Regions from separate parts of the Bacillus paramobilis genome, predicted to be linked through region 4. Evidence: riboswitches for the same ligand, from Rfam matches in the RefSeq annotation. Region 4 holds a riboswitch; each other region holds the start of a gene.
The links. Region 4 has a riboswitch for S-adenosylmethionine ahead of AABL52_RS22070 (LLM class flavin-dependent oxidoreductase). Riboswitches for the same ligand answer to the same signal wherever they lie in the genome.
Positions count from the first base shown of each region.

Region 1: another riboswitch for S-adenosylmethionine. It lies ahead of AABL52_RS06165 (bifunctional homocysteine S-methyltransferase/methylenetetrahydrofolate reductase); the one in region 4 lies ahead of AABL52_RS22070 (LLM class flavin-dependent oxidoreductase).
Region 2: another riboswitch for S-adenosylmethionine. It lies ahead of mtnW (2,3-diketo-5-methylthiopentyl-1-phosphate enolase); the one in region 4 lies ahead of AABL52_RS22070 (LLM class flavin-dependent oxidoreductase).
Region 3: another riboswitch for S-adenosylmethionine. It lies ahead of AABL52_RS26065 (MetQ/NlpA family ABC transporter substrate-binding protein); the one in region 4 lies ahead of AABL52_RS22070 (LLM class flavin-dependent oxidoreductase).

Region 1 is NZ_CP151108.1:1,183,151-1,186,573, reverse strand. Features, by position in the region: gene metH (methionine synthase) at 1-69, opposite strand, end outside; gene AABL52_RS06165 (bifunctional homocysteine S-methyltransferase/methylenetetrahydrofolate reductase) at 69-1,901, opposite strand; SAM riboswitch class I at 1,972-2,081, opposite strand; SAM riboswitch class I at 2,286-2,395, shown strand; gene metI (cystathionine gamma-synthase/O-acetylhomoserine thiolyase) at 2,489-3,423, shown strand, end outside.
Region 2 is NZ_CP151108.1:1,372,896-1,376,318, forward strand. Features, by position in the region: gene AABL52_RS07270 (2-hydroxy-3-keto-5-methylthiopentenyl-1-phosphate phosphatase) at 1-473, opposite strand, end outside; gene mtnW (2,3-diketo-5-methylthiopentyl-1-phosphate enolase) at 470-1,714, opposite strand; SAM riboswitch class I at 1,779-1,884, opposite strand; gene AABL52_RS07280 (pyridoxal phosphate-dependent aminotransferase) at 1,949-3,127, opposite strand; gene AABL52_RS07285 (carbon-nitrogen family hydrolase) at 3,142-3,423, shown strand, end outside.
Region 3 is NZ_CP151108.1:5,111,197-5,114,619, forward strand. Features, by position in the region: gene AABL52_RS26055 (hypothetical protein) at 1-73, opposite strand, end outside; gene AABL52_RS26060 (NAD(P)-dependent alcohol dehydrogenase) at 219-1,127, shown strand; SAM riboswitch class I at 1,208-1,322, shown strand; gene AABL52_RS26065 (MetQ/NlpA family ABC transporter substrate-binding protein) at 1,407-2,219, shown strand; gene AABL52_RS26070 (methionine ABC transporter ATP-binding protein) at 2,232-3,272, shown strand; gene AABL52_RS26075 (methionine ABC transporter permease) at 3,247-3,423, shown strand, end outside.
Region 4 is NZ_CP151108.1:4,293,215-4,296,637, forward strand. Features, by position in the region: gene AABL52_RS22065 (ATP-grasp domain-containing protein) at 1-797, opposite strand, end outside; gene AABL52_RS22070 (LLM class flavin-dependent oxidoreductase) at 790-1,848, opposite strand; SAM riboswitch class I at 1,931-2,037, opposite strand; gene AABL52_RS22075 (hypothetical protein) at 2,269-2,475, shown strand; gene AABL52_RS22080 (Phr family secreted Rap phosphatase inhibitor) at 2,731-2,868, opposite strand; gene AABL52_RS22085 (tetratricopeptide repeat protein) at 2,865-3,423, opposite strand, start outside.

The DNA.
Region 1 (3,423 bases), 2.2 Mb from region 4:
GATCATTGTTCCCATTGCACCATCTAATATTAAGATGTTATTTTGTAATTTTTCTTCTATACATTTCATCAGTTAATACCTTCTTTCACTTCTTGCTTTTCTCTCACATATTTAACAAGATGTTCTGTAATTTCATATTTTAGAAATGGTGTAATAAGATAAATGCCGTTAAAATATTTCATCGCTGCATCGATCAATTCTTGTGAAATGCGAATCCCTTCCTCAATTGCTGCCTCTTTCGTTTCATGTCCATCCATTCTCTCCCTTATTTCTTCAGGTAGCGTAATTCCTGGCACCTCAAAATGAAGAAAATCTGCATTCCGTTTACTTATTAGTGGCATAATCCCAATAAAAATAGGTTGTTCCAAATGCTTTGTCGCTTCATACACTTCTTCAATTAGCGCGATATCGTAAATTGGCTGTGTTAAGAAATATTCCGCTCCAGCATCTATTTTCCGTTCCATTCGCTTAACCGCTGCTTTTAAATGTCTTACATGCGGATTAAACGCACCTCCCACCGAAAACCTTGTTGCTGGCCCTATTGATTTCCCTAAAATGGAGCGCCCATCGTTCATTTCTTTGATCATTTTAATGAGCTCAATAGAGGACAAATCATATACAGAAGTGGCACCTGGAAAATCACCAACGCGTGCTGGATCTCCAGTTAAAGCTAGCACTTCTTCCATGCCTAACGCTGATAAGCCTAGTAAATGAGATTGTAGTCCGATGACGTTATGGTCTCTACACGTTAAATGCGTCAATACTGGAATATCATGCTTCGTTAATAATGCCCCCATTGCCATATTCGAGACGCGAGGCGATGCTAATGAATTATCTGCTAGAGTAATAGCATCTGCTCCAGCTCTTTTCAATGCTCTTGCGCCTTCAAAAAATCGCTGCGTATCTAATGTTTTCGGTGGATCTAATTCCACTACTACTGTCGTTTGTTTTTTTGCTTTCTCTGCTAATGTGACATGGGCTTTCGAACGTTTCTCGTGTGTATGAACTACTTTCGGTCTTTGAATCGTATCCTTTTCTATTACAGGCGTAACATTTAGAGTAGCACGTTTCATACTTTCAATATGTTCTGGAGTCGTGCCACAACAACCACCTAATAACCGAATACCTTGCTCAATAAATTTCGGTGTCATCGCTTCGAAATAAGCTGGACTTCCCTCATATACGTAACGTCCCTCCACATAATTGGGGAGACCTGCATTCGGATATGCTGACAAGTAGCCATTTTGCGGAATCGATATCATTTTAAAAGCTTCCGTCATATGAAGCGGTCCTAGTTGGCAGTTCAATCCAACAACATTTGCACCGTAATCTAGAAGTTGTTTTAATATTTCATTTACATCATTTCCATTTTGAGTTGTGCCTGCCTCATGCAATGCTAATTGAGCTACAATTGGAATATTCGTTTGTTTTCGTAGCACCTGAACAGCATGAAGTAATTCAAACTCATCATAGAAAGTCTCTAATAGCAGTCCATCAACCTGTTCTTCTAGTAATGCACTTGCCTGCTCCAGTAACATAAATTCTCGCTCCATATCAGTTGTCGTAACAGCTCCGATATGTTTCATACCGCCAATTGTTCCTAAAATTGCATTTCTATCTGTAACAGATGCTTTCGCCAATTTTACTGCCGCTCTATTAATTTCAGTAACTTGATTTTCTAAACCATACATACGCAATTTTGCTTCATTTGCTCCGTACGTATTTGTTTGAATTACATCTGCCCCAGCAGCTACATATTGCTTATGAATCGATATAATTAAATCTGGATCAGATATGTTCAATTCTTCAAAACTACTTTGCAAACCATGTGAATGTAATAACGTTCCAACCGCACCATCACCTATTACAATTCCTTTTGATAATAAATCTAGTAATTTCACAAATCTCCCTCATTTCTATCAATATAAAAACCCCCTCTTCACTTTGAAGAGGGGGACATAATCGTTCCTCCTCTTATTATGCAAAACAATCGTTTTGCAGGTATTAGCACCGTTTCAAACATTTCGTTTGAAGGTTGCCGGGTTTCACAGGGCCTTTCCCTCCACCGCTCTCAATAAGAGTTTGTCTTTATTATTTTATTTATGTAGCTAAAAGGAAATGCGTTCCCCTTTTAACAATGTTTGTTAATTTTTTTAATAAATTTAGCATGCACAAATACAAAAGTCAATGACACTTGCGGAAAAATAAAAATTATTTAAAATAAAGTTGCAATTCAATTATCTTTTGTTGTAAAGTTAAAAACATAATAAAATTTCATACGAACATTCTTATCTAGAGAGGTAGAGGGACTGGCCCTATGACGCCTCAGCAACCATTAACATTTGTTAATAAGGTGCTAATTCCAGCAAATTGTGAAAGATTTGACAGATGAGAAGAAGACTCTATTCAAACCGAAAGCCTTCTTCTTAGAAGGCTTTTTTTATTTTACATTCACTTAATTGTTAACTTTAAAAGGAGGAATTTTTACATGTCAACTATTGAAACAAAACTAGCACAAATCGGAAACCGGAGCGAAACTACAACAGGAACTGTTAATCCGCCTGTTTATTTCTCAACTGCTTATCGTCACGAGGGAATTGGTAAATCTACTGGTTTTGACTATTCACGAACTGGAAATCCAACTCGCGGTCTTTTAGAACAGGCAATCGCAGACTTAGAATACGGCGAACAAGGTTATGCCTGTAGCTCCGGAATGGCAGCTGTTCTCCTCGTCCTTTCGCTATTCCGTTCTGGAGACGAACTTATTGTGTCTGAAGATTTATACGGCGGCACTTATCGATTATTTTCTGAGCACGAAAAAAAGTGGAACGTTCGATGTAGATACGTAAATACACAATCTATTCAACAAATTGAGAAAGCTATCACAGCTGAAACGAAAGCTATTTTCATAGAAACTCCGACTAATCCATTAATGCAAGTTACTGATATTGCCGCTGTCGCAACTGTAGCGAAAAGACACGGACTACTCCTTATTGTAGACAACACATTCTACACGCCTTATATACAGCAGCCATTAACAGAAGGTGCTGACATTGTACTTCATAGCGCAACGAAATATTTAGGTGGGCATAACGATGTACTAAGCGGACTTGTCGTTGCAAAAGGAAAGGAACTTTGTGAGGAAATCGCTCATTACCATAATGCCTCTGGTGCAGTCTTAAGCCCATTTGACTCATGGCTATTAATTCGTGGTATGAAAACGTTAGCGCTTCGTATGAGACAACATGAAGAAAATGCAAAAGCAGTTGTCGCTTATTTAAATGATGAAGACGGGGTGACAGATGTATTTTATCCTGGAAAAGGCGGTATGATCTCATTTCGCCTGAAAGATGAAACGTGGATCAATCCATTCTTACAATCTTTATCCTTAATTACATTCGCTGAAAGTCTTGGTGGTGTTGA
Region 2 (3,423 bases), 2.4 Mb from region 4:
GTATCACTTAATTTACGGATTAAAGATGATTTGCATAATCCGCAATGATTTTGACAATGATGATCACAAGGATGAGGCCACTTAACGGTAATGAATTCACTGGAAAAGTCTGTTTCATTACAGTAGATTTTCTCTTTTGGAATGATTCCTTGTAAGAGTGGATAGACGAAGAAATCCATTCCGCCTGATATTACGTAAAAAGAAATGTTATTTTCATTTACAAATTGTATAAATTCATGAAAACCATTACGTATTTCAGCAGTTTCTATTAAAAATTGAATCATATCATCGTGTAGACTAGTAGGTATTAATTGAAATAATTGAGAAACACCTTCTTGAATAGACAGCTCTTGTAATAAAATTCTGTTCTTTACTTCTTCAGCTTCTGGTGGTGCAAATTTTTCCATAATGGACATAATGTTATCATTATTTGTAATCGTGCCATCGAAATCACAAAATACTTGAATACTCATAATTTCACCTCATTAGAGGGATTTCCCCATATTTGTAGTGCACTATGCAAATTTATGTCATCTACTTCATGGAGTGGTGTATTTTGCAAAGTGGCATCAATTGCAGTACGGAAAGCTTTACCGCCGCCTTGCGCCCCGCTCGGATGTCCATGTATCCCGCCGCCAGCATTAATAACAACATCTTTACCGAAATCTCGTAAAATAAAGGGAACGAAACCAGGGTGAATACCAGCAGATGGAACAGAAAAACTCTTTTTGAAAAATGCATCGTCTTCAGTTAAATATTTTGAGATGGCAAGAGCCTCCTCTTTTTCTAGCGCAACACTTCCGTATGGAGATGGGAATAATGAAAAGTCAGCCCCAGCATAACGTAGTAGCTTTCCAAGTAATAATGGAGATGAAACTCCATATAACTTGGATGCTGAGTAAGCGCCACTTACAGCAGGGTGTGCCATAATAGGAACAGGGATTTCATCATCTTCTGCTAGTGATTGTAGTACATCTAGTCCGTAAGCAAATACATTAAATAATAGAATATCAGCGCCAGCGTGCACTGCGCGTTTCGCATTTTCTTTTAAATCAAAAGTCCGTCCTGTTAAATTTACGGCATATAACGTTTTATGGCCGTATGTTTCATATACGGATTGTAAAACTTCTTTTCCAGATACAATGCGTTTCGTAAGTGGTGTTAATGTATTCTCAAATAATATTTCATCATCCTTTACGATATCTACACCACCAATTGCTTGATCGCGTAATTGCGTTTTTAAATACCCAATATTTCGTCCAATCATTCCTTTAAAAATGCTCATTAAAAGGGGACGTTCATGCACTTGTAAAAGATTTCGAATACCATCTATCCCAAACTTTGGACCAGGGAAATACTTTTTTAACTCGTCTGAAAATGTTAAGTCAATTAATTTCACTTCGCCATCAAGTGATAGTTTTCCGAATGCAGTTGTTAAAATTGCTGGTAAGTCTGGACTAAAGTTTAATAACGGATATTCAATTTTAATAATCCCGCGTTTTACTTTTTTACGTAAATACGAATTGGTATGTTCTTGTTCAGCTAATTCCTCAACGTGAATGACGTTGCCTTTATGCTGTTTTAATTGTTCTTGCAATAAGTGTGGCAAATGAGTCCAAGAGCCAATTGTTAAACCGAGTGCAATTTGCTCGGCCTTTTTTTCTAAGTTATGTGAATCATCATGGATTAAATACGTCGCTATAATTCCGCTCATTGTTAAAACCTCCTAGTTAAATAAAAAAACCTCTCAGCTAAGGAGAGGTTTTTTTACAACCAGCTCCTTATCTGTCAGCATAATGCTGCGAGAATTAGCACCGTGTCTACGATTGTAGATCGGTTGCCGGGTTTCGTCGGGCTCGTCCCTCCACCTGCTCTTGATAAGAAGTATTTAGAAATGTTTAAATTTTTAAGATAACTGAATTTTGTCAGATATTTTTAATGTTGTCAATTACTTTTTGAAAAAATTTAATTTATCAATTCGATTAATGGCTTCTCGTAATCTATCTTCTGTATGCAAGAGACCAACACGGACATACCCTTCGCCATGTTCACCAAATCCAACACCAGGAGCAACTGCAACGTGTGCTTTTTCTAGTAAAATATTAGAAAATTGCTCAGATGTATATCCTTTCGGAACAGGAAGCCATGCAAAAAATGACCCTGTTGGAATATCTACATTCCAACCAATTGAGTGACAAGCTGAAACAAGAGCGTTTCTTCGAGATTCGTAACTATTTACAAGTTCTATTACGCAAGACTGTGAACTTAATAGTGCTTCGCGGGCAGCATCTTGAACTGCACCAAAAATACTAACGTACATATGATCTTGTAATAAGTTTATTGTCTCAATCACACTTTCATTTCCCACGGCAAAAGCAATGCGCCATCCAGCCATATTGAAAGTTTTCGATAGAGTGTAAATTTCAATACCTGTATCTTTAGCACCGTCTGCTTGCAAGAAACTAACAGGTTTTTGACCATCGAATCCAATTGCACCGTAAGCAAAATCATGAACGACTAGTATATTATGTTCATTAGCAAAATGAATCGTTTCATCAAAGAAATCTTTTGATGCAGTAGCACCGGTAGGATTATTTGGATAGTTTAAAAACATTAGCTTTGCACGCTCGGCAATAGAGTCATCAATTTTCGTATAATCTGGTAAAAAATTATTTTCTGCAAGTAGCGGCATTGTTTCAAATTGTGCTTTTGCTAAAGCAACACCTGATAAATAATCTGGGTAGCCTGGATCTGGAACGAGAATAGTATCACCAGGGTTTGTAAAACAAACTGGTAATTCTACTAATCCAGCCTTTCCGCCAAACAAAATAGCAACTTCTGTTTTGGGATTTACTACTACATCATATTCACGTTGATAGAATGTTGCCACGGCTTCTTTTAAACTTTCATGTCCGCGAAATGGCGGATATTTATGATGAATGGTATTTTCTGCAGCATCTTGTAAAGCTTTTACGATATGCTGCGGTGTTGGTTGATCTGGATTACCTTGACCTAGATTAATAACATCGTGACCAGCTGCTACGACTTTGTTAACTTTTGCAACAAGTGAAGCAAAAAATTGTGTTGGCAATGATGTTACTATCTCAGAAGGTTGAAATGATTTCATACTTTCCACCTCTTTTGAAAGTTGTTACAATTCTAGTGACAAATGATATAATCTTTCCAGTATTTTGTAAAGAAAAAATTATGAATGGGGCTGACAAAATGAAAGTCGCATGTATTCAAATGGACATTGTCTTTGGAGATGTAGAGAAAAATATTGAGAATGCTAAAAATAAAATAAGCGAAGCGATGAAGGAAAGACCAGATGTTATTGTTTTACCAGAACTATGGACAACAGGATATGATTTAACGAGACTCTCTGAAATTGCAGATAGGGATGGATTGGAAACGAAAGAAAAG
Region 3 (3,423 bases), 820 kb from region 4:
TTTTCTCATTACTACATCCTACCCCTAGACTGATTGCAAACACTAAACTCGAAATAAAAATAATTTTTTTCATAATGTCGCCCCCTTTTCCAAAATAATATCACCTCTTTTCCTATGAAATCTATACAATTTTTAATCTATATTCGCTATATAGCGACATGTTTAATGAAGATTTTAAATATGATGTAAATAACAACAACTAAATTCAGGAGGTCATTATGAAAGCAATTATTTGCACAAAGTATGGACCACCTAACGTTCTTCAACTTCAAAATATAGAGAAACCTATACCTAAAAAGAACGAAGTATTAATTAAAATTCACGCAACAAGTGTATCAACTGGAGATTGTAGAATACGCGGTTTTAATAGTCCCCTCTTATTTTGGATTCCTATGCGGATCATATTAGGTTTCAGAAAACCAAGAAAACCTATACTCGGCGTAGAGTTATCCGGTGAAATCGAAGAAATAGGAACAGATGTAACTCAATTTAAAAAAGGTGATCCAATTTTTGCATTAACAGAACTAAACCTCGGTGGTTATGCCGAGTACACATGCGTACATGAAAGTGGATTAATAGCATTAAAACCTACCAATGTGACGTATGAAGAAGCTGCAGTTATTCCTTTTGGTGGAACTTCAGCATTACATTTTCTGAGAAAGGGTCGTATAAAAAAAGGGCAACAAGTGCTCATATATGGTGCCTCCGGATCAGTAGGAACAGCTGCTGTACAACTTGCTAAATATTTAGGTGCGACCGTTACGGCTGTTTGTAGTAATTCAAATTTTGAACTTGTTCAATCTTTAGGAGCTGATAAAGTAATTGATTATACGAAAGAAGATTTTACTAAACGGGGCGAACGCTACGATATTATATTTGATGCAGTTGGGAAGTATAAAAAATCCCTTTGTACAAATACATTAACACCCAATGGAAAATATGTATCTGTGAATGGAATGATGGCAAAGGTAAGTAAAGAGGATATGATTCTACTAAAAGAACTAACTGAAACAGAACATTTAAAACCTGTTATTGATAGAACCTACCGATTAGAAGAAATTTCTGAAGCTCATATGTATGTGGAAAAGGGACATAAGAAAGGTAACGTTTCGATTACCTTAAAATAAAATATATTCAGAAAATAACGTTGACAATTCTTTTTGTAAGATTTACTATTAGTACCATATTAAAAAACTACATACACAAACTCTTATCAAGAGTGGCGGAGGGACTGGCCCGATGATGCCCGGCAACCGAGCTTATGACGTATAAGCTAAGGTGCTAATTCCTGCAAAACGATTTTTCGTTTTGGAAGATAAGAGAGGATCCTATTTTGTCTATTCGGCACCTCTCTTATTTTGAGAGGTGCTTTTTATTTTGGAACGTATATGGAGGGGGAATTATAGATGAAAAAAGTATTATTAAGCATTGTAAGTGGAGCGGTATTATTGCTAGGTGCATGTGGTGCTAATTCTGATAAAGAGGTAAAAGCATTAGATGAGAAAAAGATTACTGTCGGTGTAACTGGCGGACCGCATGAACAAATTTTTGAAAAGGTAAAAGAAGTGGCAGCAAAAGACGGACTCGAAATCGATGTAAAGGTATTTAATGATTATGTAGCACCAAACGTATCCTTAGATGAAAAAAGCCTCGATATAAATAGCTATCAAACGAAATCATATTTAGACGTATTTAAAGCTGAGCGCAATATGAAATTAACGGAAGTATTTTCAACAGTAACATTCCCTATGGGCGTATATTCTAAAAGCTTAAAGGATGTAAAAGACTTAAAAGAGGGCGACGCAATCGCTGTACCAAATGATCCAACGAATGAACTTCGAGCTTTAAAGCTATTTGAAAAAGCAGGAGTTTTAAAAGTGGATCCAAAGGCGACAGAAAAAGCGACTGCGAAAGATGTCATTGAAAATCCGAAAAATTTAAAGATTGTTGAATTAGAGGCATCTCAATTACCAACACAGCTAGGTGAAGTGAAAGCAGCTGCAATTAATACAAACTTTGCATTAGGTGCAAAATTAAGCCCAGCAAAAGACTCCATTTTCCGCGAAGGTAAAGATTCACCATATGTGAACTGGGTCGTTGTTCGCACTGAAAATAAAGATGATGCTGTTGTAAATAAATTAAAGAAAGCTTATCAATCTAAAGAAGTAAAAGAATTTATCGAGAAAAAATTTGATGGTTCTGTTTTACCGTCTTGGTAGGAGCTGACGATAATGATTGAATTAAAAAATGTATCCAAAGTATTTACAACAAAAAAAGGGAATGTAGAAGCTCTTAAGTCTACTTCCCTTCAAGTAAAAAAGGGCGAAGTATTTGGAATCATTGGATATAGTGGCGCTGGTAAAAGTACATTAATTCGATGTGTAAATTTATTAGAAAAACCAACGACAGGAAATATCATTGTAAACGGCCAAGACTTAACAACTTTATCAGCAAAAGAACTAGCAAAATCGAGACAAAAAATCGGGATGATTTTCCAAGGGTTCAATTTACTTAAAACTGTGACAGTTTATGAAAATATCGCATTACCGTTACGTCTATCTGGTCTTTCCAAAAATGAAATTGAAAAAAGGGTAGAAAAGTATTTACGTATTGTCGATCTTTTTAATCGAAAAGATGCCTATCCGAGTGAACTTTCTGGTGGCCAGAAGCAGCGTGTTGCCATTGCACGTGCACTATCACATGAACCTGAAGTGTTATTAAGCGACGAAGCAACGAGTGCTTTAGACCCAGAAACAACGGATTCTATTCTTGACCTATTACTAAAGATTAATGAAGAAATCGGGATTACAATTTTATTAATTACACATGAAATGAATGTCATCCAGCGTATATGTGACCGAGTTGCTGTCATGGAACATGGAGCAGTGGTTGAAAGCGGGACTGTGAAGGATATATTTACAAATCCACAACATGTAACAACGAAGAAATTCGTAAATAGTGCATTTGCAGCGAAGATTCCAGAAGAAGTACAAAAAGAACTACAAACTACCGGTGAAATTGTAACTCTCTCCTTTATAGGGAATGCTTCAGGAGAGCCAGCATTAGCTGTCGCTACAAAACGTTTTCAAGTGTATCCAAATATTTTATCCGGTAATATTACACAGTTAAAACATGAATCATATGGGAAACTGATCATTCATATGCAGGGTGAGAAAAATGAAATAGCCCGCGCTTTATCATTTTTACAAGAGAAAGGGATCATCGTAGAAGGAGGTAGAACAGATTATGGGGAACAAGTCCTTTTTGGATGAATGGGGTAAAGTCATATGGGAAGCAACCATTCAAACATTTCAAATGACATCTATTTCGCTATTCATCTCTATCCTTATTGCATTACCACTTGGCGTTACACTGGTTTTAACGCGACCTGGTGGACAACATGAAAATAAAATCATTTATCCT
Region 4 (3,423 bases):
TCAATACCAGCAACGGTAATTTCATTTTCTTTCAAAAACTCTTTATATTGTTCAATAATTGGCTCGTGGAAGTCCGATATAATTTCAAATTTTGTTGGCGTCTCTTTCTTACTCTCTTCTCCTACTGGGCAAAAAGCATCTTGAATCGAGCATGCATCTGCTGGACAAAGTTCAAATCCTTCTGATGTATCTACCTTAACCGCATATACAAACTGGCCGCCTACAAACTCACAACGTGTAATATATGGTTCTGGTGCTTCAATATATTGCTGGATTAAAGTAATTCCATCAATGGGTTCTTCAAACGCCGGACCATCCAAATATTGTTCTAAAGCATCAATGGAATGAAACAGTTGAACACCAAGGCCTTTACCTGCACGGTTATGCTTTGTAATGAACGGTACTTCCCCTAATTCCTTTGCTGCTTTTACTATATGGTCACGGCCAACAGCACCAATTGTTTTCGGCACTTGTATCCCAAATTTTCTTAATGCTGCATATTGGTTTAATTTACTTACTTCAAGGCGTAATGCACGAGATCCGTTAAATACTGTGCGCCCGTATCCCTCTAGCCAAGCAAGCACCCCTTCAGTTAATTCAGGTGCATATCGATGCCCTCTCGTATGTGAAGAAGCACTCATACGGCTATAAAAAACACCTTGGGGAGGTTCTTGTTCTAACGGAAGTGTTCCTTCATTTAAAAGCCATTCCTCATATGGCAACTCCAGTTCTTCCAGCCTTTTCACTAAATGATCCGTCCATTCCTTATTCTCATGTAATATGTAAATTTTACTCATTTGTAATCAATTCCTTTCTTTTCGCTTCAACTAATGGCATCACTTTTTCAGAAAATCGTTTCATCTCTTCAAACTGTGGTGAAAATTGTAAAAGTAATAACGTAACACCTACTTTTTCAAAAGCAAGTATCCTTTCTGCAATTTGTTCTGGTGTTCCGATTAAATTAGGACGTAACCCGCGATTCGATACGGAATAATCATTGAGCTTCACTTGCTGTTCCAACTGCGATTTACTCACAAAGTCTTGGTAACTCGCGTAACCTAACGCATCATCTTTCATATCCGTTATGCGTTTCCATTCTTCTAACGCCTCTTCTTCTGTGTCACGACAAATGACGTAAGCCGCAAGCCCGAATGACTGCAATGGCTCCTCTGTAACTTTCTTTCTACGATTCTTCATATCTTCTATTTTCACAGATACTTCTTCCACTGTTCCCCCGTGCATTACATATGCATCCGCGTGATTTACAATGACCTCTTTTCCTCGTTCGCTCTCACCACCTGCATAAAGCTTAATGCCTTGTTTCTGCACAGGTTTTGGACTTAAATGTGTATCATGAAGCTCATAAAAGTTCCCTTTATAAGAAAACTCTTCTTCTTTCCAAAGCTCCTTCAAAATTGTTACAAATTCCTCTGTGCGATCATATCTTTCATCATGTGCGGTAAATACTCCGCCGTACTGTCTCGCTTCTTCTTCCCACCATGCTGAAACTACATTCAATGTAAAACGACCATTACTTAATTGATCGATATTCGCTGCCATTTTCGCTGTAACTGCTGGATTGTGGAATCCAGGTCTTACAGCTGTCATAATCTCTAATTTATCTGTCACTGCTGCAAGTGCTGCCGCAGTTGTCCACGCCTCTAAACTTGGTGCTGAAACACCTTTTATATCATTTAAATTTAATTCTGCAATCAGTGTTGTTGAAAAACCTAATTGTTCTGCCGCTTGCGCTGTTTGTTTTGCATACTCAAACGTAGGCGGCATAGATTCATCATCTACATTTCGAAGCCATCCCCCAAAAACCGGTAACCAAAAACCGTACTCCACTACCTATTCCCCCTTTATCTTTTAGCCATAAAAAAAGCTACTCTTATCGAAATAAGAGTAGCCTTCTTGACTAAGTGAACCGCTCTTATCTTTCAGGTGTTTTTTCACCTGCAGGATTTGGCACCTTTCGTCTAAAACGAGGTTGCCGAAGTTTCATAGGGCCCGTCCCTCCACTTCTCAACATAAGAATTGTTTGATTTTCATTTATTATAATCATCAGAATAATAAAAATCAATCCTTTAATACTTATTTTTCCGATATACATTAAATGATATATAAAAAATCATATTGTTATAGGGGTATTATGTTGTTTTACTTACGAATATATAAAGGGCTATGTTGTATCATGTCGAAAACATCATGTATAAACAAGTTGCTTTACTTTTATCTTAAAAATACAGCAAAAGAGGTGTTCGTAGCATGAAAAATAAACGATGCGAGAATTGTGGTTCTACTACATTTAAAGAAGGAAGAGTTGGATTTGCTTATCATGCATATGTTTGTGAAGATGATTCTAGTAGGCTCTTTTCAGTGGGAAAACGTTCCAAACTATTAACTACATTTTGTTTAGAGTGCGGTGAGGTGAAATCATTTAGAGTGGAGAAGCCGGAGATATTTGAAGAATAAAATACTAGAATCGAGATGTCCTTCATGTGGAAAAAAACCTAATTTTCTTGATAGATGTGGTTGTAGTTAATACAAATACCATTCCGGTGGAGGCTCTTTTTTTAAGTCAGGAATAAGCTTTTACTGCGGTACATATGAACATAAAACATCTGATTATAAAATAAAAAAAACGCTCATTTGAGCGTTTCATCTATATACCTAATAATTACTTTTTCTTCACTTTGATCTAATAACTCTTTATACTTCAATATTCCATCAGCCCCACGGCTCTCCATGCGTATATTGTATAACGTTTGTTGTACTAACCTTTGATTGTTCCGTTGAAACATTTACTCCATTTAATAGTATGACCGTAATTATTAATCCAATTGAACTGCTTATGATTCTTTTCATTTTAAAGCCCCTTTCTGAAAACCTTTTTCTTTTTCTTTATATCCTAAATAGAAGTATTCACTAGATTTTATTGAATTTCCTTCTTTATGATATTTAACCGCTAACTTTTCAGCATATTCCTGGACATATTGCCATAAACCTACTTCATTAAAGAAAGAAATTCCTTTAGAAATAGCTAACTCTAATTCTTCAGCAGAAACATTCTCATTCATTCCCTTTAGAATTTTAAAATGATGTTCATATTCTTTTTGTTCTAGTTCATTACAGATTACTAATCCTTTTTCAATTAAAGACGCTGCAAGCTTTGTTTTTCCTAACTTTAAATTCTCTCTTGCTTCCAAAAAAATCGCTCTAAAGTGATTCGGGATTTTTTGTGATACTTCTGATAAATAACGAAGTGCTAAATCAGATAGGTTTTGTTCTGCATACATAACCCCTAAACTATGTCGAACTCGTAACATTAACTCCTCTTCATTTTGCTTTTTCAAAATATCCAGAGACGACATAAAATAAACTTCTGCCTGCTCAAATTCATTTAGCTTTACACATGCTAAC